Regions from separate parts of the Fructilactobacillus sp. YLN 2507 genome, predicted to be linked through region 1. Evidence: predicted binding sites of a transcription regulator. Region 1 holds the regulator's gene; each other region holds the start of a gene.
What was found. Region 1 encodes Rex, which represses fermentation and respiration genes when NADH is low (regulators of the CRP and FNR family bind a similar motif). Its sites were predicted from a motif close to TTGTGAANTANTTCACAA; they were not measured.
Positions count from the first base shown of each region.

Region 1 (7,790 bases):
TAATTAAAACTATTAAGGAGTACCAGTTAGTAATCCATCCATTAATAAGAAAAGCTATTAAAAAAATAACTGATGTCATAAAAAAATGAATTATATAAGTTAATTTAACTGATATCTTTTCATTTCCAATTATTTGCGAAATGATTCCTGTTAAAAATGATGCTATTAAGATTGTAATAATACTAAAGCGATTATTCGTAAACGGACTAGATTGAATCATTCTTACTATTAAATAACAAAATGAACCAATTAATGTTCCGCTAATACCACTTTTTATCGATAGAATTAAATTTTTTTTCATTAAAGTCCAATCCTTTCCCTTAAATCACTTAAATATCTCCGACTTACAGTAATTTTCAACCCGTTTTTCATAAAAGCAGTCATATTTCCAGAAAAAGAGGCCTCCAACGATGATAGTTGTTTAATATTGATTAAAGAAAATTTGGATATTTTAATAAAATTATGGTTCAAATTCATAAGTATATTTTTCAAATTCCCCTTGGTTTTTATTTCATCAGACTGCATATGAAAAGTTAAAGTTGAATCATTAACTTCCACTGCCACAATCTCTTTTTGATTGACTAATCTGATTTTATCTTCGACCTTAATTGGAAATAAATCAGAACTAGAATTAAGTTTTTCAAGTGTAGCTAATAAATCAATAACTTCTTTACTTAACTCATTACTTTTAACATCAACTTGAATTTCATGATTAATTAAGTTTTGATCTTGAATAAATTTAATTTCCACTAACTAACCTCTTTTTAATGATACCTTTCGTATTCTATTAGATTTCAATATTAAGAATAATAATACAATAACTGCAAAAGAAATCATAATTATTAATTCACTTTTGAAATTTAAAAGTCCATTGATATCGATTTTTACTCCCATCATTTTTTCAAAATAATTAGCAGAAGTGTTTTTAAAAGTAGCGTTTATTTGATGACCCATTAAAATTTGACGATATAAAGATGCATCATAAGGAGCAGGTGTTAATTTCATTAAGTTTTGTGCAAATGTAGGTACAGAACCGATTGGTATATATACTCCAGCGAAAAAACCAGCAGCAGTTCCCACAATAGAATCAACTGTTCCAGCACTTTTAAAATTTTTAACAAATGACAAAATAAAAGCATTTATAATCGTCCAAGTTAAACTACTAAGTATCATAACAGGAACAATCTTTAAAAAGATGTTGAAGCTAAATCTCAATCCATCCGTTAAATTAAAATACAATTGTAAAATTCCGTAAACCATTATTTGCATCAAAATTCCAACTACAAAAGCACTAAATAAATACGATAATTGGATTCGAAAGAAGGAAAGCGGCATAATTGCAAAATCACGAATTCTACCATGATCTTGATCATTTATCATTTGTCCTAAACAATTTAATGTAGTAGTAACCGCTGTAACCGTTAAAGTTCCCCCAATTAACCAAGGATCTAATAGTAGCGTTGTATGGGGAACTGATTGCCAACTAGTTAAAATACTTTGTTTTAAAAAAACTATATATAATACAAAAGAAATTAATGAACCAATTAATGAAAGTAAGACATTTTCCCAACTATTAAAATAAAGTTTTAAATTTCGTTTAGTTAAACTAATCATTTATCTAATTTCCTTTCCCGTTAATTCCATAAAAATATCATCCATGGTGCTTTGACAATATTCAAAATTTTCGATTAAATTTTGTTTTTCTGTTAAAAATTGAATCGCATCATTTTTGGAAATGTTGTTAATCAAATACTGATTTTCTCTAACTTTTTGCATAAGATGACCATTCAGTTCAATATTTTTCTTTGTATAAAGCAATAGCTTGTTTTTAGCATAATTCTTTTTAATATTTTCCACTTTATCATCAAGTAAAATTTTTCCATTATCAATAATATAAATTTTGTCAGAACTTTCAGCTTCTTCTAAATATTGCGTAGTTAAAATAATAGTTGTATTCCACTCTTTTCTTAAACTTTCTAAAATTTCCCAAATCTTAGTTCGTGTTTGAATATCTAATCCAGTAGTTGGTTCATCTAAAAATAAAACTTCTGGACGATGTAATAGAGCTCTTGCAATATCAACCCTTCTTCGTTGCCCACCAGACAAAGTTCCATATCTTTGTTTGAAAAAACTATCAATTCCAATCATATTTACAATTTCGAGTACATTATCTTTACTAATATTTGGATACATCTGTGCCCTTAGAAATAAATTATCCTGAACTGATAACTCAGCATCTAACACACTATTTTGAAAAACAATTCCAATTTTAGCTCGATATGTTTTTTCAATTGGAGTAAATCCTTCTAATTGAATAGACCCTGAAGTCGGTCGGAGTAATCCAGTCAACATTTCAATAATGGTTGATTTACCAGATCCATTTGGCCCTAGAATTGTTACAAATTCACCCTTCCTAATTTTTAAATCAATATGATCAACTGCCACTTTATTTTTATAAACTTTGGTTAATAAATCTGCACTTAAAAAAATCATCTCGATTCCCTCCTTAATTAATGTTTACAATTTAACCTAATTTACTCATTTTGTAATTAAAATTAAGGTATGTGGTATAAATCTGAGTTTTAGTGGTCAAAAAAATAGCTCCAAAATTAAAGAAAAGCCTTCAATTCTGAAACTATTTTTTAAATTTTAATTTTCTAAATCAACTTTTGGTGCTTGCGTAGCAGTGGAAGCACTTTGGAAGAATGGTTTAGTTTTCATTCCAGCACTATTAGCTACAATACTACTTGGGAAAGAAACTACTTTTCGATTATAAGTCTGGACTGCATCATTATAATCACGACGAGTTTGACTAATTCGGTTTTCTGACCCTTCAATCTGCGTCATTAAATCATTAACATTTGAAGAACTGGCCAATTGAGGATAATTTTCGTGAACTGCATTAATCAAGACTTGCGTTTTTGTGTTTAAGTTATCTGCTTGTTTGACCTTATCAGCCGGCGTACTAGCACTATCATATTGTTTTCTTGCATCCGCAATTTGTCCAAATATTTTTTGTTCATTCTTCATATTTCCTTTAACCGCACCAACTAATTGTGGCGTTAAATCAGCTCGTCGCTGTAATTGAACTTCAACATTACTCCATTGCTGATCAACATTTTGCTGACTAACACGTAAACTATTTTGGGACATAATAAACCAACCGCCAATTGCAATTACCAAAAAGGCAATTGCCCCAACAATGCTTAAAGTTATTTTTGTATTTTTAGTCATATTCTTTTCCTTTATTTATACTAAGTTAGTTGTAATTAAAAATTAAATCCGCCACCGTCATCATCGCCAGAACCACCAAAACCGCTACCGAAGTCATCAAAGCCTGAATCACTATCCCCGAAACCTCCCCCCATCGGAGGAAAGTTATTATCATGCCAATTTGAATGATGTAATAACCCAATTGCCCCTAAAAGCAAAGCGGTATTGATTAAACCATGTGTTACAAAGCTTTTCTTTTGCTCATTGGATAAATCATTAATGTATTGGTCTGGATTATAGATGCCAGCTCTTTTCATTTTTGCACGTAAACTAGCATCATGATTAACTTGATAATGCAAGGTAGCATCTGCAAACATGATTTCTAAGGCATCTTGCAACTTGGTTTTAAATTCAGAATCCATATTTGATAAACCAAACCAAGTTAATCGGGAAATTTGTCTAACCGTATCATTGACAAATTGATTTACATTCCCTGGAAAATTATTTTGCAGAGCATAATTTCGAGCAGCTTCGGCAACCACATTAAGATTTGTTCGTTGCCGCTGTTGTAATTGCTTTTTGTAATTAGCTAAGGTTTGATTTGAAATTAATTGTTGCTGATAAAGTGGATTACCTTTTTTAATTTCTAAATTATAATTCTGAGCTAAACTAATTGGTTGCTTTAAATTAAGCGAATTTAATAAATACCACCATTCAGGCATACTTAATCTATTAACGTTAAATCTCTGATCGTGTTGTAGCTCATCAGTTACAAAGTGATTTAATTTTTGCAACAGCTGATTGTTATTAATTCCAGTTTTCGCAAACTTTCTTTGAACTAAGGTATGTTGATCTCGATTTCGCAACTTAGGAAAAAGTAACTTACTTATTGCAAAACTGACTAGTCCAAAACCAATTAATAAAAATAAAACAAACGCAACCTTAGCTTGATTACGTTGAAAAACTGCTACTACACTGTTACTTTTAAGTCCTGGTGTCGTTGGTTGGGAATTATTTACGCTACTAGACTTACTAATTGCACTTTGATGGGCATTTAAATATTGATAAACATTAGTAGCTAATTCATTAACTCCAATACTGTAATCATTTTGCTTAAATGCTTGTTGAACTTTAGCATTTACCAGCTTGGATTTTGCACCATCTGGTAAAGCTGCCTCTAATCCAGTCCCAACTTCCAAACGATTAACATGGTTTTGAGTATCAATAATTAGTAAAATTCCATTATTCCAACCCTTGCGGCCAATTCCAAGTTGTTTCATTTGGTCATGAGCATAATCTTCAATACTAGAAACTCCTTTGGGCAATCCTTTCGTGGTAATTACTGCAAACTGTGGATGTCCCTTTACTTGTTTCAAATTATTCTCGTTAATCGAATCAACTTGTTTAATTGTTGTTTGATTCAAAACTTGAGCATTATCCTTTACCCAAGCTGATTCATGAATTCCATCAGCTTTTGCAACTTGAAATCCACTCAAAACTCCCAAAAAAGTTAATAAAAAAAGAGTCACGATAAAATATTTTTTTACTGTAGCTCTCAAATAATTTACCTCCACTCTTTTATTCTACTTCGTTGCCTTTTTTATCATAATGATCAATAAAATAAATTAGTGTTTGCAGTTCATTAGTCAAATCAACATTGTGAACTCGAATACTTTCTGGCACATTTAATCGAATCGAAGTAAAGTTCAAAATTCCACTTACCCCCGCTTGAGCAACCTGATTAGCCACTTCTTGAGCAACGTTTGCTGGAACTGTCAAAATAACCACACTAATTTGTTGTTCCTTTAATTGATTTACCATTTGGTCCATGGGATAAATGGGAACCCCACCTTGAATGGTATTAATATTTTTCGGATTTGTATCAAAAGCTGCAGAAATTCGAATATTACTATCTTGGTGAAAATTAAAGTTCAATAATGCATGTCCTAAATTACCAACTCCAATCAAAGCAACGTTTGTTAAGCGGTCTTGATGAAGAATATTTTTAAAAAATTCAATTAAATCATCGACATCATAACCATAGCCGCGTTTGCCAAGAGCCCCAAAATAAGAAAAATCACGTCTAATGGTAGCAGAATCAACGTGAATTGCTTCCGCTAATTCATTTGAAGAAACCCGATCTTTTCCGCCATCATGCAGAATATTTAAATAACGATAATAAAGCGGTAGCCTTTTTGCAGTTGCACGTGGAATCTTGGTTTCTGTCATTACATCTTACTCCTTAAAATTTAGATATGTTTTATACTATATCTTACCATAAAAATAAGGCTTGTGAAATTTTAACATTTCAAATTCACAAGCCTTTAGCTATAATATGGTAAAATTAACTGAGAAAGTAGGTGATTTTGTGATTATTTTACAAGCTAATAATCTCACCAAAAGATTTAATGGCGAACCCATTTTTTCTAATCTTAGTTTAACAATTAATTCTAATAGTAAAATTGGTTTGGTCGGACAAAATGGTGCCGGTAAATCAACTCTTTTAAAAATGCTAGTTGGTGAAAGTTCCCCTAGTGAAGGAACGATTAATCAAAAGAAGAATTTATCGATTGGTTATCTTCCCCAAAATACGGGCTTACATTCTGATCGAACCATAATTGCGGAAATGCGATTAGCTTTTTCAGCAATTATTCAAGAAGAAGCTCAATTACACGAACTTGAAGCTCAAATTAGTGATCCCCAAATTAATGGTAATCCAACTAAATTAGCTGAGGTATCGAAAGCTTATGATCAATTACAGGCAGACTTCACCTTAAAAAATGGCTATGGGTATCGTGCTGAAATCAGAACCGTTTTAGCTGGATTTGGCTTTTACGAATCTGATTATGAACGCAAAATTAGTGAATTATCAGGTGGACAGCAAACTCGACTTGCTATAGCAAAGTTATTATTAGAAAAGCCAGATTTGTTAGCGCTTGACGAACCAACTAACCATATCGATATGGAAACAACTGCATGGCTCGAGAATTATCTTCAATCTTATACTGGTGCCCTTTTGATTATTTCCCATGATCGTTATTTTATGGACAAAGTGGTTAACGAAATCTATAACTTAGATCATGGTGTAATGAATTATTATAAGGGTAATTACACTAATTACGTCAACGAAAAAGTACGTCGCCAAGCAATTGACGAAAAGAATTACGAAAAACAACAACGAAAAATCAAAAAAGAAGAAGATTTTGTCCAAAAAAACATTGCAAGAGCATCCACAACTAAAAGAGCTCAGGCCAGACAAAAGCAACTCGATAAGTTAAATGTAATTAATAAACCCAAGTCAACTCATGGAACAGCTCATTTTCGCTTTCATCCAGCACGAAAAAGCGGAAATATTGTTTTAGATGTAGATAATTTAGGCATTGGGTATGATGATGTTGAGTTAAGTTATCCGATTAATCTACATTTGAAAAATCATCAACGAATGGCCATTTTTGGCCCAAACGGAATTGGTAAATCTACTTTTTTAAAAACGATTTTGGGAAAATTACCTAAAATTCGTGGAGATTTTCAATTTGGAACTGGAGTAAGTGTTGGTTATTACGATCAACAACAAGCTAGTCTGCATCCTGAAAAGGATGTTTTACACGAACTATGGGATGATTATCCCACTATTCCTGAAGGTGAAATTCGCTCAATCTTAGGAAGTTTTCTTTTTAGTGGCGAAAGCGTAGAAAAAAGTGTGGCTAATTTATCGGGTGGGGAACGTGCTCGTCTCCTCTTAACTAAACTATCAATGAATCAAGATAACTTCTTAGTGTTGGATGAACCAACTAATCATTTGGACATTGATAGTATTGATGTTTTGGAAAAAGCACTTTTAAATTTTGCAGGAACCATTTTGTTTATTTCTCATGACCGTTATTTCATTAATCGGTTAGCAACCGACATCATGGAGCTTAGTGCTGATGGCTCTAAAATCTATATGGGTAATTATGATTACTATGCTGCCAAAAAAGCCGAGGAAGTCGAGATTGAAGCTCACGAAAGTGAAACTAACCCAACGACGACTACTAAAGTTGCCCCAGTTTCTGATACCAAGCAACGTTACCAAGCTAATAAGGCAGCTCAACGAGAAAAGCGAAAATTATCGCGTTTAATCGATGAGCTAGAAACCAAGCTTACCCAACTCGATGAACAAAAAAATGAAATTGAACTGGCCATGACGCTACCAGAAAACTATAATGATAATAACAAAAGCCAGGCGTTACAAACCCAACTTGATGATATTACCAAGAAACAAACCGAAACCGAAACTGAGTGGGAAAATGCTAGCTTAAAATTAGAAGAATTATAAAAAAGAACCCTAATTAGGGTTCTTTTTTATAATTTTATTGTTCTTCATTTTCTTCCCATTCAAACTCAAGCCCTGGATCAGCATTCAATCCCATATCTGCTTTAGCACCATGGCGCTGCAACATTTCAGCTGCTGCACCAATCATCGCAGCATTATCCCCACAAAGTTTTAATGGGGCTTTGACAAAGTCAACGTCTCGTTTACTTAATTCATAATCTAACTTTTCCCGCAAACCACGATTAGCAGCAACTCCTCCAGCTAA
Region 1 covers NZ_CM184303.1:938,290-946,079, forward strand. Annotated here, with positions in the region: gene AC0GLY_RS04875 (DUF3021 family protein) at 1-301, opposite strand, end outside; gene AC0GLY_RS04880 (LytTR family DNA-binding domain-containing protein) at 301-750, opposite strand; gene AC0GLY_RS04885 (ABC transporter permease) at 754-1,614, opposite strand; gene AC0GLY_RS04890 (ABC transporter ATP-binding protein) at 1,615-2,493, opposite strand; gene AC0GLY_RS04895 (LemA family protein) at 2,650-3,234, opposite strand; gene AC0GLY_RS04900 (TPM domain-containing protein) at 3,270-4,772, opposite strand; gene AC0GLY_RS04905 (redox-sensing transcriptional repressor Rex) at 4,792-5,442, opposite strand; gene AC0GLY_RS04910 (ABC-F family ATP-binding cassette domain-containing protein) at 5,582-7,528, shown strand; gene tsaD (tRNA (adenosine(37)-N6)-threonylcarbamoyltransferase complex transferase subunit TsaD) at 7,563-7,790, opposite strand, start outside.

Region 2 (7,790 bases), 210 kb from region 1:
CGGGAAAACGAAGGTGACCTAGTTGGTTTAGGTGCCACTATTACTCCAGAAAGCGTTAATTTTATTATTACGCATGCTCGTGGATTACTTTGTGCACCAATTTCAAAAGAAATTGCTGATCGATTGAATCTAAAACCGATGGTTGAAAATAATACGGAAATTAACCAAACCTCTTTTTATACATCATTAGATGGAAGTTATGAGGCTACTGGTGTAACAACTGGGGTTTCAGCTTTTGATCGTACAGCAACCATCAACAAATTAGCCGATCAAACATCAAGTCCCAGTGATTTCGTACATCCAGGGCACATGTTCCCCTTAGTAGCAAACGAAGGCGGAGTCTTAGCTCGTAATGGTCATACCGAAGCAGCAGTTGATTTAGCTAAACTTGCTGGACAACCTCCAGTTGGAGCAATTTGCGAAATTATCATGCCCGATGGAAGAATGGCCAGAAAAGCATATTTAGAACTAATGTCAATTCAATATAATCTTCCCATTATTACAATCAAGCAGCTCCAAGAATATCTAAAAAAGCAAAAATAATTTATTCCAAACAAAAAAACATCTCTGATTTTAATTGATTCTAGCAAGAATCATCATCAGAGATGTTTTTGGTTTAAATTAAGCTAATTCAGCAGCTGAATTGTTGATTAAAACCCGTTTGTTTGGAACATCAACTTTATATTCAAGTTTAACTTCTTTGTCAGATGGAGTTACAACTGTGATAATTTTACTATCACGAATGTAACCATCAAGAATGTCATCATTTGATTTAAGCACTCCTTGACCATCATTATAAACCACTTGTGAATTATCGATTTGATAAGGAATTAATCCCACAATAATTTTTTTAATTGCAACTTCTTCCATCGTTAATACCTCCAAAAATTTAAAATATCCATACATCTATAATCTAACACAATTTTAACCATTTCACTTAATTTCTGAACGCTTAATCGTTTTAATCTGATCCCCACCAATAATTAGTTCATCACAGATATTCAAGAACAATCCGTGTTCTACTACACCAGTTTGGTTTTTCAAATCAGTAGCTAGTTTTTCTAAATCAGCATCTTTCGGAATAGTAATATTAATTAAATAATTACCTGATTCAGTTTCCAAAATATCACCATTATCCTTAAAGCGAAATTCTGGTTGATATCCATTTTCTTTCAAGTAACGAAATACCCCCATTCCACCAAATGGGATAACTTCAATAGGTAAAATGTGTCCGGCTAAGGAATCTGTATACTTACTTTGATCAACAATCCAAATATTTCGTTTTGACATATTTGCAACTAACTTTTCAAAAAGTAAAGCAGCTCCACCACCCTTGATTCCATTTAGTTGATGATCAACAACATCCGCTCCATCAACCGTCAAATCAACTTGGTCGATTGTATTAACGTCAAGCATTCGCATTCCTAGTTTTTCAGCTAATTTCTCGGTACCTACCGAAGTTGCCACGCATTGAATATCAAGCTTTTCCTCATTAATTCGCTGATTAATTGCTTTAACAAAATAAGCAGCGGTCGTTCCAGAGCCTAATCCTAAAACAATATGATTGGGAACCAGCTTAGCAGCATAGGCAGCAGCCTGAGCTTTTTGTTTTTCAATTTCAGTTTTTGTCATGTTATCCTGATTGATAACATGCAAGATTGCATCTCTAGTTGGAATTGAATTCTGTGCCCCAGCCACTTGAACAGTAAGTGAAGAAGCATGACTAGCATATAACATTGCTTCTCGAATGTTAGATAAGTCTGGTTTAAGTTGTGAAGCAAATGATCCGATAAAGGTGTCACCAGCAGCAGTCGTGTCAACTACTTTAGCAGGAAATGGTGGAATTAAAGCATGATCGGTAGGCGTGGCAAAAAATGATCCTCGACCCCCAACAGTAATAATGACCATTTTAATTCCTTTTTCAAAGAAAAAGTTGGCATTTGCTAACATCGAAGCTTCATCTCTGACTTCAATCCCAGTTAACGTCGCTGCTTCTGATTCATTAGGTGTGATAATATCAGTTAATTTTAATAATTCTTCCGGTAGTTGTTTAGCCGGAGCTGGATTCAAAATGGTTTGAACCCCATGAGCTTTAGCGATCTTAAATGCTGCAATAATGGCTGCAACGGGAATTTCCAATTGAGCAATCACGCAGTCGGCGTTAATAATGGCGTCTTGATGTGCCTCTACATCAGTTGGTGTCATTGCCATATTAGCACCACCATAAACATAAATTGAATTTTGTCCTGACTTGTCAACCGTAATGTAAGCTTTTCCTGTTTCATGTTCGGTTGTCGTAATCAAGTCAGAAACGTGCATCCCATCAGTTTTAAAACCTTCAACCATCATCTGAGCATCTTCATCATCACCTAATTTAGTGATAAACGTGGTGTCAGCACCAGAACGAGCAGCTGCAATAGCCTGATTCGCTCCTTTTCCACCTCCATGTGATTGTTGGTAAGTGTTAATTGCCAAGGTTTCTCCTGGAAGCGCATATTTTTCTACATTTAGTACTTTATCGACATTGGTCGATCCAACGACCACAATTTTTTTACTCATTATCATTACCTCCTCTTCACATTTTCATTATAAACTCGTTCCAATAAAAATGTAAGCGCTATCTTTTTAATTAAAAAGATTGTGAAATAATAAATTAAGTTTTCTGAATATGATCATGATTTTTTAGTTGTTAGAATGGGATTCACTTTAACTTTTTTTAAATATTAAATTTGTGAAAAGTATATTAATTAAAGTAACCCCCTTGCAATCAGCTTGGAAATCGCTTACATTAATATATGTAAAGCAGGAAGGAAATCAAAAAAAGTTTGCAAGATTCGTAACCTACTTTTTTGATAATACTTGCTCAAATCGTAACTAGACAATAAAAAAGGAGATTTATGATGGCTGAAAAAATGAAAGCTTTAGTAATGACTGGAAAACAAGAAATGCAAATGGAAGAACGCGATATTCCAACCCCTAAGAATGACGAAATCTTAATTGAAACTGCTTATGCTGGAATTTGTGGAACTGATAATGCCCTTTTTAACGGCCTTCCCGGTTCAGCTGATGCTGTTCCTCCAATCGTATTAGGTCACGAAAATTCAGGAGTTGTTGCAGCAGTTGGTAAAAATGTTACTAACTTTAAAAAAGGCGACCGGGTTGCCGTTGATCCTAACATTTACTGTGGTAAATGTTTCTACTGTCATATCGGTCTTTTTGAAGAATGTGATAATCTTTCTGCAGTTGGTGTAACTCGAGATGGTGGTTTAGAACAATACTTTACCGCTCCAAATACTGTGGTTTACCATGTTCCTGATGCTGTATCACTTAAAGCTGCTTGTTCCTTAGAACCAATTTCTTGTGGTGTACACACAATGCACATCATGGATAACATCCAACCACATATGAATGCTTTAATCATTGGTGATGGTTACATGGCTAAATTATTCGCTCAATTATTAAGAGCTTATGGTATTCAAGATATTACTATGACTGGTCGTCATGATGACTTACTTGCTCAAGAAAAGAAAGACTTGAACTTAAATCACGTCATCAACACTACTAAAGAAGAAATTCCTGGTGGCTACGACGTCGTAATTGAAGCCGTTGGTAAACCAGAAACTCAAGAAGCAGCAGTTGAACACACTAATAAAGGTGCCCAAGTATTCATGTTTGGGGTTGGAGAACCAGGTCAAACTTTCTCAATGAACACTTACGAAATTTTCAAAAAACAATTAACAGTTAAGGGTTCAATGATTAATCCTAATTCTTTTGAAGACTCACTTGCATTACTTGAATCAGGTGCCGTTAAAATCGAACCTTACCAAGCTAATACAATTAGCTTAGATGAAGTTGAAGGTGTCTTAAATCACACTACCCCTAAAACTGGTAAAACAGTGGTTGCTGTGAACCCAAACCTTAAATAATTAACTGCGAGGAGTAGGTATATGGCTGTAAAAAAAACCAAAAAGACGCCTCGTACAATTTCAATGAAAGCTTCTATTGTTTACTTTATCATTTCCTTAGTAATCAACTCGTTGGGTAATGTGTTAACTTTAGTTACGAGTGCCAAGGTTTTTCCATCATTTCTAGGATCAGCTTATTGGACTGCTGCTGAAACTAACTTAGGAATTGCTTTTCATTGGAACTTATTCTGGGCTTTCTTAATTTTAGGGATTGTGATTACTATTTTAAATGCAATCTTGGTCGGACACTGGGACTGGGGGCGTGCGCTAGGAAACGTAATCTTTATGGTTCCTTTCTCATGGTTAATCCAAACCTTTTATAATCTTTTTACTACGACTATTCAGTTGCCAGAAGCACATACGTTTGGCTTAATTACCCTATACATTTTAATCAATTTCTTTGGAGTTGCTTTAATTGCAATTGCTATTTCAATCTATCAACGGGTTAACCTTGTGTTACATCCTGCTGATGATTTGATGCAAATCTTGCGTTTTAAATACTTCAAAGGAGCTGCTGGAAAAGCAATGTGGGCGTCTTACATTCCTCCTACTATCATGGGAGTGATTGCTTTTGCCATTACACATCAGTTTACTTATTATGGAATTGGAACAATCTTTGCTTTCTTATTCCAAGGTAATATTACTGGGATTGCTGATACAAAAGTCTTTCCAAGTTTAAAGCATCAAGCCGTTGATATTGATCCTAAATTAGAAGAATCAATTGTAGCAACTAATATTGATGATGATATTTCAAAGCAAGAAAAAGAAAAATAAATTTTAACCATTTTTAAGCGTGTAATCTTCGGATTGCACGCTTTTTTATTCTATATAAAGTTATAATTTTCGGTATTTGCAATGTTTGTTTTCGTTACATGAACAGTCGTATCAAATACATTGACATATTTTTCCAACCCGTGCTATATTAATAAAAATTTTATTTTTAACAAACAAGGAGGAATAAAAATGAAATCTTTATTTAGAAAAAAAGACATCACTGGTTTGTTAGAACAAAAAACTCCCTTAAAAAGAACTCTGAAAACTTGGGATCTGACTTTTCTTGGGATTGGTGCCATCATCGGGACTGGAATTTTCGTTCTAACTGGTAAAGGTGCCTTAGTTGCTGGACCTGGACTAGCACTTTCATTCTTACTAGCTGCCATCTGTTGTGGATTTGCTGGACTTTGTTATGCTGAGTTCTCTTCAATGGCACCCATTTCCGGATCAGCTTATACCTACTCATACATTGCTTTTGGTGAAATTGTTGCCTTTATCATTGGCTGGGATTTGATTCTGGAATATGCCTTAGGAGCTGCCACCGTTTCCGTTGGTTGGTCTGGGTACTTAATAAACTTACTTGATAACTTTGGACTTCATATCCCAACGGTTTTAACCGCTGCTGCCGGAACTACTTCAGGCGTGCATACCATTTTTAACCTCCCTGCTTTTTTGATTATTATCCTGCTTACTTGGATTCTTTCAATGGGAATCAACCAAACTAAACGAGTTAACGATATTATGGTAATTATTAAACTAGCCGTAGTAATTCTTTTCATCGTTTGTACCGTTTGGTTTATAAAAACTGCAAACTGGCATCCCTTTGTTCCTTATGGTTTGTATTCAGTTCACAACGGTACTGCTGCTGGAATTATTCCAGCTGCTTCAATCGTTTTCTTCTCATTTATTGGTTTCGATGCCGTCTCTTCAAGTGCTGAAGAAACTATCAACCCAAGTAAAACTCTCCCTCGCGGAATTCTCTTATCACTTTTTATTTCAACAGTGCTTTACATTATCATGACTCTTATTATGACAGGAGTAGTTAAATACACCGTTTACAGCAAATACCTTAATGCACCAATTTTAGCTGTTTTAGTAAAAACTGGTCAAAGCTGGCTTTCCATGGTCGTTAGTCTAGGTGCTATCTTAGGAATGACCACCGTTTTATTGGTAATGCTTTATGGTCAATCCAGAATCAGTTACTCAATGGCTCGGGATGGTCTCTTTCCCAAAGTATTTAGTAAAGTTGATTCTAAAAGAAAAACTCCTTTCGTAGTAACTTGGTTCTTTGGAATTGTAACTGCTTTAGCAGGTGGCTTCATTAACCTAAATATTTTAGCAGAACTAGTAAATATTGGAACATTATCAGCCTTTATCTTAGTTTCAGCCGGAGTTTTAGTAATGAGACACACACAACCTAAAGCAAAAAGAGGTTTCAAAACTCCCTTTGTTCCTTTCACACCAATTATGGCAATTTTATTCTGTCTAGTTTTAATTGCTGGATTGAACTGGGAAACTTGGCTACGGTTCCTTGTTTGGTTAATCTTAGGAATGATCTTCTACTTTGCATACGGTCGAAAACATTCAGTTTTAAATAAATAATTAGCTTAAAAAAAGTAATCTCAGTTGAGATTACTTTTTTTGCTGCAAATTTTGCATGATATCATAGTTCGGATTTTAATCATAGTTCTGGTGTAACATAACCCAACATCTATCATTTTAAATATTAAAAATTAATTTGTCATGCTTAATATTAAGAAATTTCATTTACATTTTTTAATATTTGACCTATGATTAATAGAAACTTAAGTTTTTAAATTTTATGGAGGTGGTACACGATGAAAGGCTTACCTTATAGCAAGTTAATTTCATTTGCAATCATCGGTGTTTCTGCTTTGGTGTTAACTGGGTGTGGTGCCCAGAAGCACGATAGTAGTTCACCGAAAGATAAGACCATGGCAGTTAGTTCTAAAGCAACCATTAGCACCATGGATTCAAGTCTTAATACCGATCAATATGGTGCACAAAACTTAAACAACACCATGGATGGTCTCTATCGTTATACAGGCAAAAAACTAGAACCAGGAGTAGCAAAATCAATTGCTAAACCAACTGATGGTGGGAAAAAATATACCATTGACTTAAAACATACGAAATGGTCAAACGGTGATCCCGTAACCGCCAACGATTTCGTTTATGCTTGGCGCCGAATTTGTGATCCAAAGACTGGGTCACAATATTCATATATCTATAGTGGCATTAAAAATGCTGATGATATCGTCGCTGGCAAAAAAGCTCCTGATACATTAGGAATTAAAGCTTTAGGTAAGTACAAACTTCAAATTACCTTGGATCATCCGATTCCCTACTTCAATACTTTAGTAAGTGGAGCACAGTTCCTTCCAATTAACAAAAAAGCAGTTGATAAAATGGGTGATCAATACGGTTTAACTAGCAAAGGAATGATTTTTAACGGACCTTTCAAACTCGAAAACTGGAAAGTTGGAGATTCCGAATGGCATGAAGTTAAGAATAAATCATACTGGAATGCTAAACACGTCAAACTTAACAAACTTAAATACTATTACATTGCTGACCCAAATACTGGACTAAACTTATATGATACGAATGTGCTTGATCGTTATGCTGATTTAAGTGGTGATTCTGCTCGTCAACTTTCACATAATAAAGACTTCAAAACCACTCCAAATAACGGGACCTACTTCCTTGAATTAAATGAAAAAGCACATCCATTCTTAAAGAACAAAAAACTTCGTCAAGCCATGTCGATGACGATCAATCGTGATGAACTATGTGACATTATTTTAGGGAAGACTGGAATTCCAGCGCATAGTTTAGTGCCTTCAAAAATGAGTTATAATCCCAAAACAGGAGTTGATTTCACTAGTGAACCTTCAGCGGTTGCTGACCGGAAATACACGGAATACAATCCTGAGCTTGCTAAAAAACTTTGGCAAGAAGGTTTGAAGGAAACTGGTCAAAAAGAAGTTAACTTGACCCTTACCGCTGATAACACAGATACCACGAAGA
Region 2 covers NZ_CM184303.1:1,150,726-1,158,515, forward strand. Annotated here, with positions in the region: gene ribB (3,4-dihydroxy-2-butanone-4-phosphate synthase) at 1-543, shown strand, start outside; gene AC0GLY_RS06000 (hypothetical protein) at 622-870, opposite strand; gene rbsK (ribokinase) at 934-2,559, opposite strand; gene AC0GLY_RS06010 (zinc-dependent alcohol dehydrogenase family protein) at 2,913-3,926, shown strand; gene AC0GLY_RS06015 (DUF6198 family protein) at 3,948-4,739, shown strand; gene AC0GLY_RS06020 (amino acid permease) at 4,929-6,341, shown strand; gene AC0GLY_RS06025 (peptide ABC transporter substrate-binding protein) at 6,578-7,790, shown strand, end outside.
Region 2: AC0GLY_RS06010 (zinc-dependent alcohol dehydrogenase family protein) is a predicted target of Rex. The motif match lies at 2,639-2,656, and genes of this name have one in related genera.

Region 3 (7,790 bases), 720 kb from region 1:
ATTTTCAGTCATGATTATTTCTCCTCTTTCTTAATCTACAACTACATAGTAGTTCTTTTTGAAGAAAAGGGTTAACAATCTGCTTGAATTATTGTTTTAATTTTTTAAGTCCTGGAAGAGTCATCATAACTGTAAAACTGATTAGGTAAAGAACTGATAAAAAGAGCATTACTACAATTAAACTGTAGTGTTCCATAATAATCCCGATTACTAATGATGACATTCCGCCGACAGCACGACCAACGCCAACGATGATGTTGTTAGCACTTGAGCGGACTTCAGTAGGATAAAGCCGACTAACAATGGCTCCATAGCCTCCATACATCCCATTAGCAAAGAAACCAACCACGGCTCCGATGATTAAAAGAAGCCCAGTTGAATGAGCAAGAGCTAATGTATAAACCAAGATGGCCGAAGCAAGGAGAAAAATTCCAAAGGATAAACGAGGACCCATTTTATCGAAAATAGTTCCAAAAGTCATCATCCCAATGCTCATTCCAATAATTGTAGAAATCATCCAAAGTGAAGATCCTTTAACGCTTAGATGGCTTTGTTGTTCAACAATTGAAGGTAGCCAGTTCATTAAACCAAAGTATCCAGCAATTTGGACAGTGGTCATAATCATTAATCCAATTGAGGTCCAGGTGGTTTTTAAATTAGGAAACATATACTTTTTGATGGCTTGAATAGTGGTTGTTGTACGACTTGCTTGGACATTGAGAAATTCATTTGATTCCTTGATGTGTCGTCTAACAAAGAAAACTAAAATGATGGGAAGCAATCCAAAGAGATAAAGGGCATGCCAGCCTAAGTTTGGAATAACAAAGGCAGCTAAAATGGCAGCAGCAATTGCTCCAAATTGACCACCAATTGCTGCGATTGATGACATTCTACCAAGTTCTTTTTTCGGAAATGCTTCAGCAATTAGCGTGATTCCCAATCCGTATTCTCCACCAGCTCCAATTCCGGCAATAAATCGCAAGAGATAAATCATTGAAATATTATTGGCAATGCTCATTAAAGCAGTAGCAAAGGCAAATACAAAAATGGTATATGTAAATGTTTTTACGCGTCCAAATCGATCTCCAAGCATTCCAAAAATTACTCCGCCTAGTAACATTCCCCAGTTAGTAATGGTCCCAATTAGACCAGCCGCACCAGCTGAAACATGCAAAGAAGCGATAATCGAACTCATCGTAAAAGAAAGAAAAAGCACATCCATATTTTCTAATCCAAAGCCTAAACTTGATGAAGTTAACACCAGTTTTTGGTTCCGAGTTAGTGAAGTGTGCTTAGTTATTTGATTATTCATAAAAAAATCCTCCAAAGAAAGGCTCACGGGCCTTATTTATTTGTTGCTTTTAGTATTGTGGCATAAACTGTCAATTGTGACAAGGTTAGCTTGTACAAGTCACAGAATTATATTATAATTCTCACAACAAATTAATTGGTTCAGAGAAGCCAAATTGAATTTAAAGCGAATTTAATTCTAGAAGACTATTCTCTGAAATCAGTGAATAGTCTTTTTACATAGTGAAATTTTTGGAGGTTAAAATGGATAAACCACTTATGATTGCATTAGATTTCCCAGAAATCAACCAAGTTAATCAGTTTTTAGATCAATTTGAAAATCCTAGTCAGCTTACCGTTAAAATTGGGATGGAACTTTTTTACCAAGCGGGTCCAGAAGTGGTCAAGCAAGTTAAACAGCGTGGTTGTGATATTTTTCTTGACTTGAAGCTGTTTGATATCCCCCATACCGTGGAAAAAGCTATGGAACAGTTGGGAGAACTAGGAGTTGATTATACAACTGTTCATACACTCGGTGGCCAAGCAATGTTAAAAGCTGCCAAGCGAGGACTAAAAGCAGGAGCTCAACGCGCTGGATTACAAGCACCTCATTTACTAGGAGTGACCGAACTAACTTCAATTTCACAAGCGATTTTAGCAAACGAACAAAATTGTAAATTGTCAATGAATGCACAGGTTGTTGCTTTAGCTAAGCTAGCGAAAAATTCTTGTTGTGATGGGGTAATTACTTCTGCTTTGGAACTTCCTGACTTAACTAAAGCCCTCGGCCGTGATTTTGAATATGTGGTTCCGGGAATCAGAATGCAACAAGATGCTGTTGGTGATCAAAGTCGTGTAGCTAATCCTGCAACTGCCAGAGCAGATGGAGCTTTTGCAATTGTGGTTGGACGCCCAATTACGCAGAGCAAGCATCCAATTATGGCTTATGATCGATATTTAAAGGACTGGAACTTACAAAAATAGGAGAATGATTATGCAAAACTTAGAAACGCAGATTTTAAATCAATTAGTGGAAGATAAAATTGTTCAATTTAAATCAGAAGGTTATTTCGAATTTGCAAGTGGAATTAAATCACCAATTTATACTGATTTACGTTTAACGGTTTCGTATGTTGAGTTACGTAGCATGATTGCAAAGGCACTATCGCAGCTAATTAAAAATCAATATCCAGATGTAACCGTAATTGGTGGCGTTGCAACTGCGGGAATTCCACATGCTGCCATTGTAGCTGATGAGTTAGCCTTACCAATGGTTTACGTTCGTTCAAAACCAAAGGATCATGGAACGGGTAAACAAATTGAAGGACGGATTAGGCAAAATGATCAAGTGGTTTTAATTGATGATTTAATTTCGACTGGTGGAAGCGTAATTCAAGCAGCTCAAGCAGTTCAACGAGAAGGTTTTCAAGTTGCTGGAGTAGTTTCAATTTTTTCTTATGGTTTTCCAGATGCAGAAAAAAACTTTGCGGAAGCAGGCTTGAAATTTAGCCCATTAGTGACCTATGCTAAATTAATTGATGAATTATACAAAACTAAGCAAATTACTGAAGCCAAATACCAATCATTAAATCAATGGCACCAGGATCCTTGGAACTGGTAAGCATAGTTAAAATTAGTTTTTATCTATAATTAATTGCAATGTGAAATTATTCACGTTATAATGAACTTGTTAAAATTAATAATTATTGGTTTCATTATAAAGAGGAGAATTATTATGGTTAAAGCTGCTGTTGTTAGACCTGATTCAGATGGATATGTTGATATTAAAGATGTTACTTTACGTCCCATTCGTTCCAATGAAGCCTTAGTAAAAGTAGAATATTGTGGTCTTTGTCACACTGATTTACACGTTGCTTCAGGTGATTTTGGTGAAGTTCCTGGTCGAATTATTGGACATGAAGGGGTTGGACGCGTAACTCAAATTGGGGAAAACGTAACTAATCTAAAAATTGGCGATCGAGTATCAATTGCTTGGTTCTATTCAGCAGATGGTACTTGTAAGTACTGTGTAACTGGTAATGAAACTCTTTGTCGAAACGTTAAAAATGCAGGGTACACAGTTGATGGTGCAATGGCTGAAGAATGTATTGTCGATGCCAAATACGCTGTTAAAGTTCCAGAAGGACTAGATCCAGTTGAAGCTACTTCATTAACTTGTGCTGGAGTTACAACTTATAAGGCGCTTAAAATTGGTGATACTAAACCGGGTGAATGGACACAAATTGTTGGTGCTGGTGGACTAGGTAATTTAGGTGTTCAATTAGCTCATAACGTTTTTGGAGCTAAAGTAGTTGTTACTGACGGTGATCCTAAAAAGCTTGAAGCTGCTAAAGAAAATGGCGCTGATTTAGTAATTAATCGTCACGATGCGGATGCAACTGACCAAGTTATTAAAGGAACTAATGGTGGAGTTCACGATTCAATCGTAACGGCGGTTAGTGCACAAGCCTTTACTAATGCCGTTGATGCCCTAGAACCAAATGGGACTTTAGTTGCGGTTGCTCTTCCAAAGGGTGATATGGCTCTTAACATTGATAAAACAGTGCTTGATGGAATTAAAGTAGCTGGTTCCCTTGTTGGTACTCGTCAAGATTTACGTGAAACCTTTGACTTTGGTGCTCAAGGAAAAGTTAAACCAATCGTTAGAACTGATAAACTTGAAAATATCAATAAAGTGATTGATGAAATGAAGGCTGGTAAGATTGTTGGCCGTGTAGTTTTTGATTTCACTGGTGAAAAAGATTAGTTTTTTAATTAAGAGAACATGGTGTAAATTACTTTTACCATGTTTTTTTTATTACAACTACTTTAAATTTTTAATTTATGTCAAATATAAATACCTTATTTGATTATTTGTGTTATCATATGAATATCTTTAATAATTAAGAAAAGATTAACTATATACATAAGTCATGTGATACATAAGAGAGGAATGAGTTTATGGATAACAAGTATACTAGAGCACATAATCGGATGGCTACGGCTACTGGAGAAACCAAAACAAGAACAAAATTAAGCAAGTCAAAGCATGGCTGGATTAAGATTGCAATGGGCATTACATTTGCATCTACTTCATTATTTTTAATGAATGCGCCTACTTTTGCCGATGATGTTCAACCAACAGCTACGGTAAATCAAACTGCAGTATCGGCTCAACCAGAAAATCAAAGTGCAGATCAAAACCAAAGTGAAAATCAAAGTTCAGATAATAATCAGGTAGCGTCAACTAATGATCAAACTAATGTGGTAACTGACGTAGCACAACCTCAAACTAATGCAGTTAATGCAAGTGATGCTGATAACCAAGCAGCTTCTGTAACTGATAGTGCACCAAGTGCACTTCAACTTGCTAAATCAAGTCAGTTTGCAACTTATACTGCTGCGCAAACTCAAAATGTTCGCAATGGTGCAAGTTTAGATTCTGATGTAGTTAATACTCTACAACCAGGTCAATCAATTAATTATGATAGTAGTGTTGATAACGATGGATATGAATGGTTGCATAGTAATGACAATGGCAACTCACAATATGTTGCTAGATTAAATGATGATAATCCTGATCTTTCTGGGAAAACTTCTCCAGCTAACCAAACTTTCATTAGTCAGTTAGTACCTGGAGCTCAAAATACTTGGAATGAATATGGGGTTCTTCCTAGTGTTTCAATTGCACAAGCAATCGTTGAAAGTGCTTGGGGACAATCTGCTCCTGGTAATAATCTTTATGGAATTAAAGGTGAATATAACGGACAGTCTACTTGGCAATCAACTCAAGAATATTACAATGGTCATTATGTAACGATTCAAGATCAATTCCGTGCTTACCCTGACTTTGCTGCAAGTGTTGAAGATCATGGACACTTTTTAGCAGCTAATTCACGTTATGCAAACTTACTTTATAGCCAAGATTACTATTATGTATGTCAAATGTTGCAAGCCGATGGATATGCTACAGATCCCAATTATGCTAATACCTTAATTGGTGTTATTAATTACAATAATTTGGGTCGTTACGATAATACTCAAAGTCAATCAAATTCAAATAACAATAATCAATCAGCAAGTAACAACGCTAACGTTAATCCAGAAACTAATCAACCAGCTCAACCAAGTAATACTGAAGGAATGACTCCAGTAAATGGTTCATATACGACTTCAGTTAGCCAAAACGTCCGTACGGATGCTGGTCTTAATACTACCGTTGCTGGAACATTAGATCCTGGTGTTACAATTTATTATGATGGAATTTTAAATAACGATGGTTACAATTGGATGCATTACAGTAACTATTCTGGGGCCTCTCGTTGGATTGCTGACATTAATGAAGTTCAGTCAAATAATGATGTTCAACCAGAAGTTCAACCTTCAAATTCAAACGGAAATACTGAAAACACTAATAACCAACCAGCTCAACCTGCTAATGAAGTAGCCCCAAGTAAGGATAGTGCAATTACGCCTGCTAGTGGTGCTTATACTACTGCTGTAGCACAAAATGTTCGTATCGGTGCAAGTATTGAGGCTGATTCCGTTGCAATTTTAGATGCTGGGAATACGATCTATTACGATGGAACGGTTGATAACGATGGTTACACTTGGTACCATTACTTTAATTATGCTGGTGATGCTCACTGGATTGCTGATTTAAATGATGCCCAACCAGTACAACAACCCGCAAATAATACCAGCGAAATAGAACCAGCAACTGGTGCTTACACTACTGCCGGAGTTCAAAATGTTCGTAGTGGTGCTGGTCTTGATGCCAGTGTTGCTGGAACCTTAGATTCTGGTATTACAATTTACTATGATGGTATTGTACAAGCTGATGGATATACTTGGTTACATTACACTAACTATGCTGGTGAGTCACACTGGGTTGCTCAAATCACTGATGCTCAACCAGTACAACAACCAGGTAATAATGCTAGTGAAATGGAAGCAGCAACTGGTGCTTATACTACTTCTGGAAGCCAATATGTTCGTGATGAAGCAAGTTTAAATAGTAATACTAAAATATTACTTGATCCTGAGGTAACAATTTACTACGATGGTACTAAACAGGCTGATGGATATACTTGGTTACACTACACAAATTATTCAGGTCAATCACGTTGGATTGCCAAATTAAACTTAGCATTTTAATTTAAAAAAGGCCCTTATGGGTCTTTTTTTATGGCGTTAATCATAAAACAAAAAGGGGAATTTTTAGAATATGGGCAACCAGAATTACCACATTGAAATCCCGGAACAAGTTATAAAACAAATTAAGCTTAAAGCAAATGAAAAGTTAGATTTAAAAATTGAAAACAACGCCATTCGGTTGGAAAAACAAGCAGATGCAGAAAATACTGGATGGGATGTGTCTTACTGGTGGAGTGTAATTCCGGCACTAATTACTAGCATTATCTTTTTCTTATACTTCACACTAAAAAAAACGAGTTCGGTTAAGTTTACAGGAAGTTATTCAATTGCTACTGCTACAATTATCTTAGGATTAGTTTCAGGATTAATTCTTTTTGCAATCTTTTTCGTTAAGGCTCGTAATCAATCTGTAAATTCGATTTATCGAAATTTATATTGGCGAAACTTTCCTACAATTATAATTTCATTTACTGCTATTTTATTAATTGGATTATTAGGAATTTTTTGGATTTTAGCACGAGTTTTTATGGGAGTATCATTTGGAATTTATACGGCAACTTTATTATTTTTAGTTTTCCAAATTATTATTAATATGGTTATGATTCTATTAGCCGAAAACATTACTCCAACAATGTTAGTTGATGTATTTGTAATTACGATTTTTGGGGGAGTTATGATTTCTATGCTCTCAAATGGTAATTTACGTTGGTGGAAACATAACATTAGTTTTTTAGGTACTAATAAAGCTGTTGATAGTTGGCAATTTAATTTAACTTTTATTTTTGCCGCTTTACTGATGCTTGCACTAGTTGACTATTTGTTTGTTTCAATAAAACCATTAAAGCGTCCAGTAGTGCCCACTTTAATATTACGAATTTTACTAACAGTCTTAGCAATTAATGCAATGTGTGTCGGTTTAATTTCAAACGATCGGCAAATTCCTTGGATGCATCATTGGCATGATATTTGTGCTTGGGCAATGGCTTTTGATATTATCATTTTAATTGTTGGAATTAAGTGGTTATGGCCAGGAATTTCTAGAAACTTTCTTCGAATTTCAAATACATTAGGAATTTTGATTGTACTAGCTAGCTTTTTGTTTAAAGGAGCCCATTACTTTTCACTAACTGCTTATGAAATTTTTGCTTCGGCTTTAGCATTTTCTTGGATTATGATGTTATTTCAATATATTTTGAAACAGATTAACCGAGGAACACATGAATTTGTGGTGGAAGTGAAGCAAGATTAATGAAAAGTGATCCTGAGAGTTTTATACTCTAGGTGAGGTGATTGATATGAATTTAAATTTAGAATCAACCGTTAAATTAAATAACGGAGTGGAT
Region 3 covers NZ_CM184303.1:214,320-222,109, forward strand. Annotated here, with positions in the region: gene AC0GLY_RS00955 (P8 family protein) at 1-12, opposite strand, end outside; gene AC0GLY_RS00960 (MFS transporter) at 89-1,312, opposite strand; gene pyrF (orotidine-5'-phosphate decarboxylase) at 1,555-2,274, shown strand; gene pyrE (orotate phosphoribosyltransferase) at 2,285-2,911, shown strand; gene adhP (alcohol dehydrogenase AdhP) at 3,026-4,057, shown strand; gene AC0GLY_RS00980 (SH3 domain-containing protein) at 4,252-6,447, shown strand; gene AC0GLY_RS00985 (DUF998 domain-containing protein) at 6,518-7,696, shown strand; gene AC0GLY_RS00990 (aldo/keto reductase) at 7,743-7,790, shown strand, end outside.
Region 3: adhP (alcohol dehydrogenase AdhP) is a predicted target of Rex. The motif match lies at 2,950-2,967, and genes of this name have one in related genera.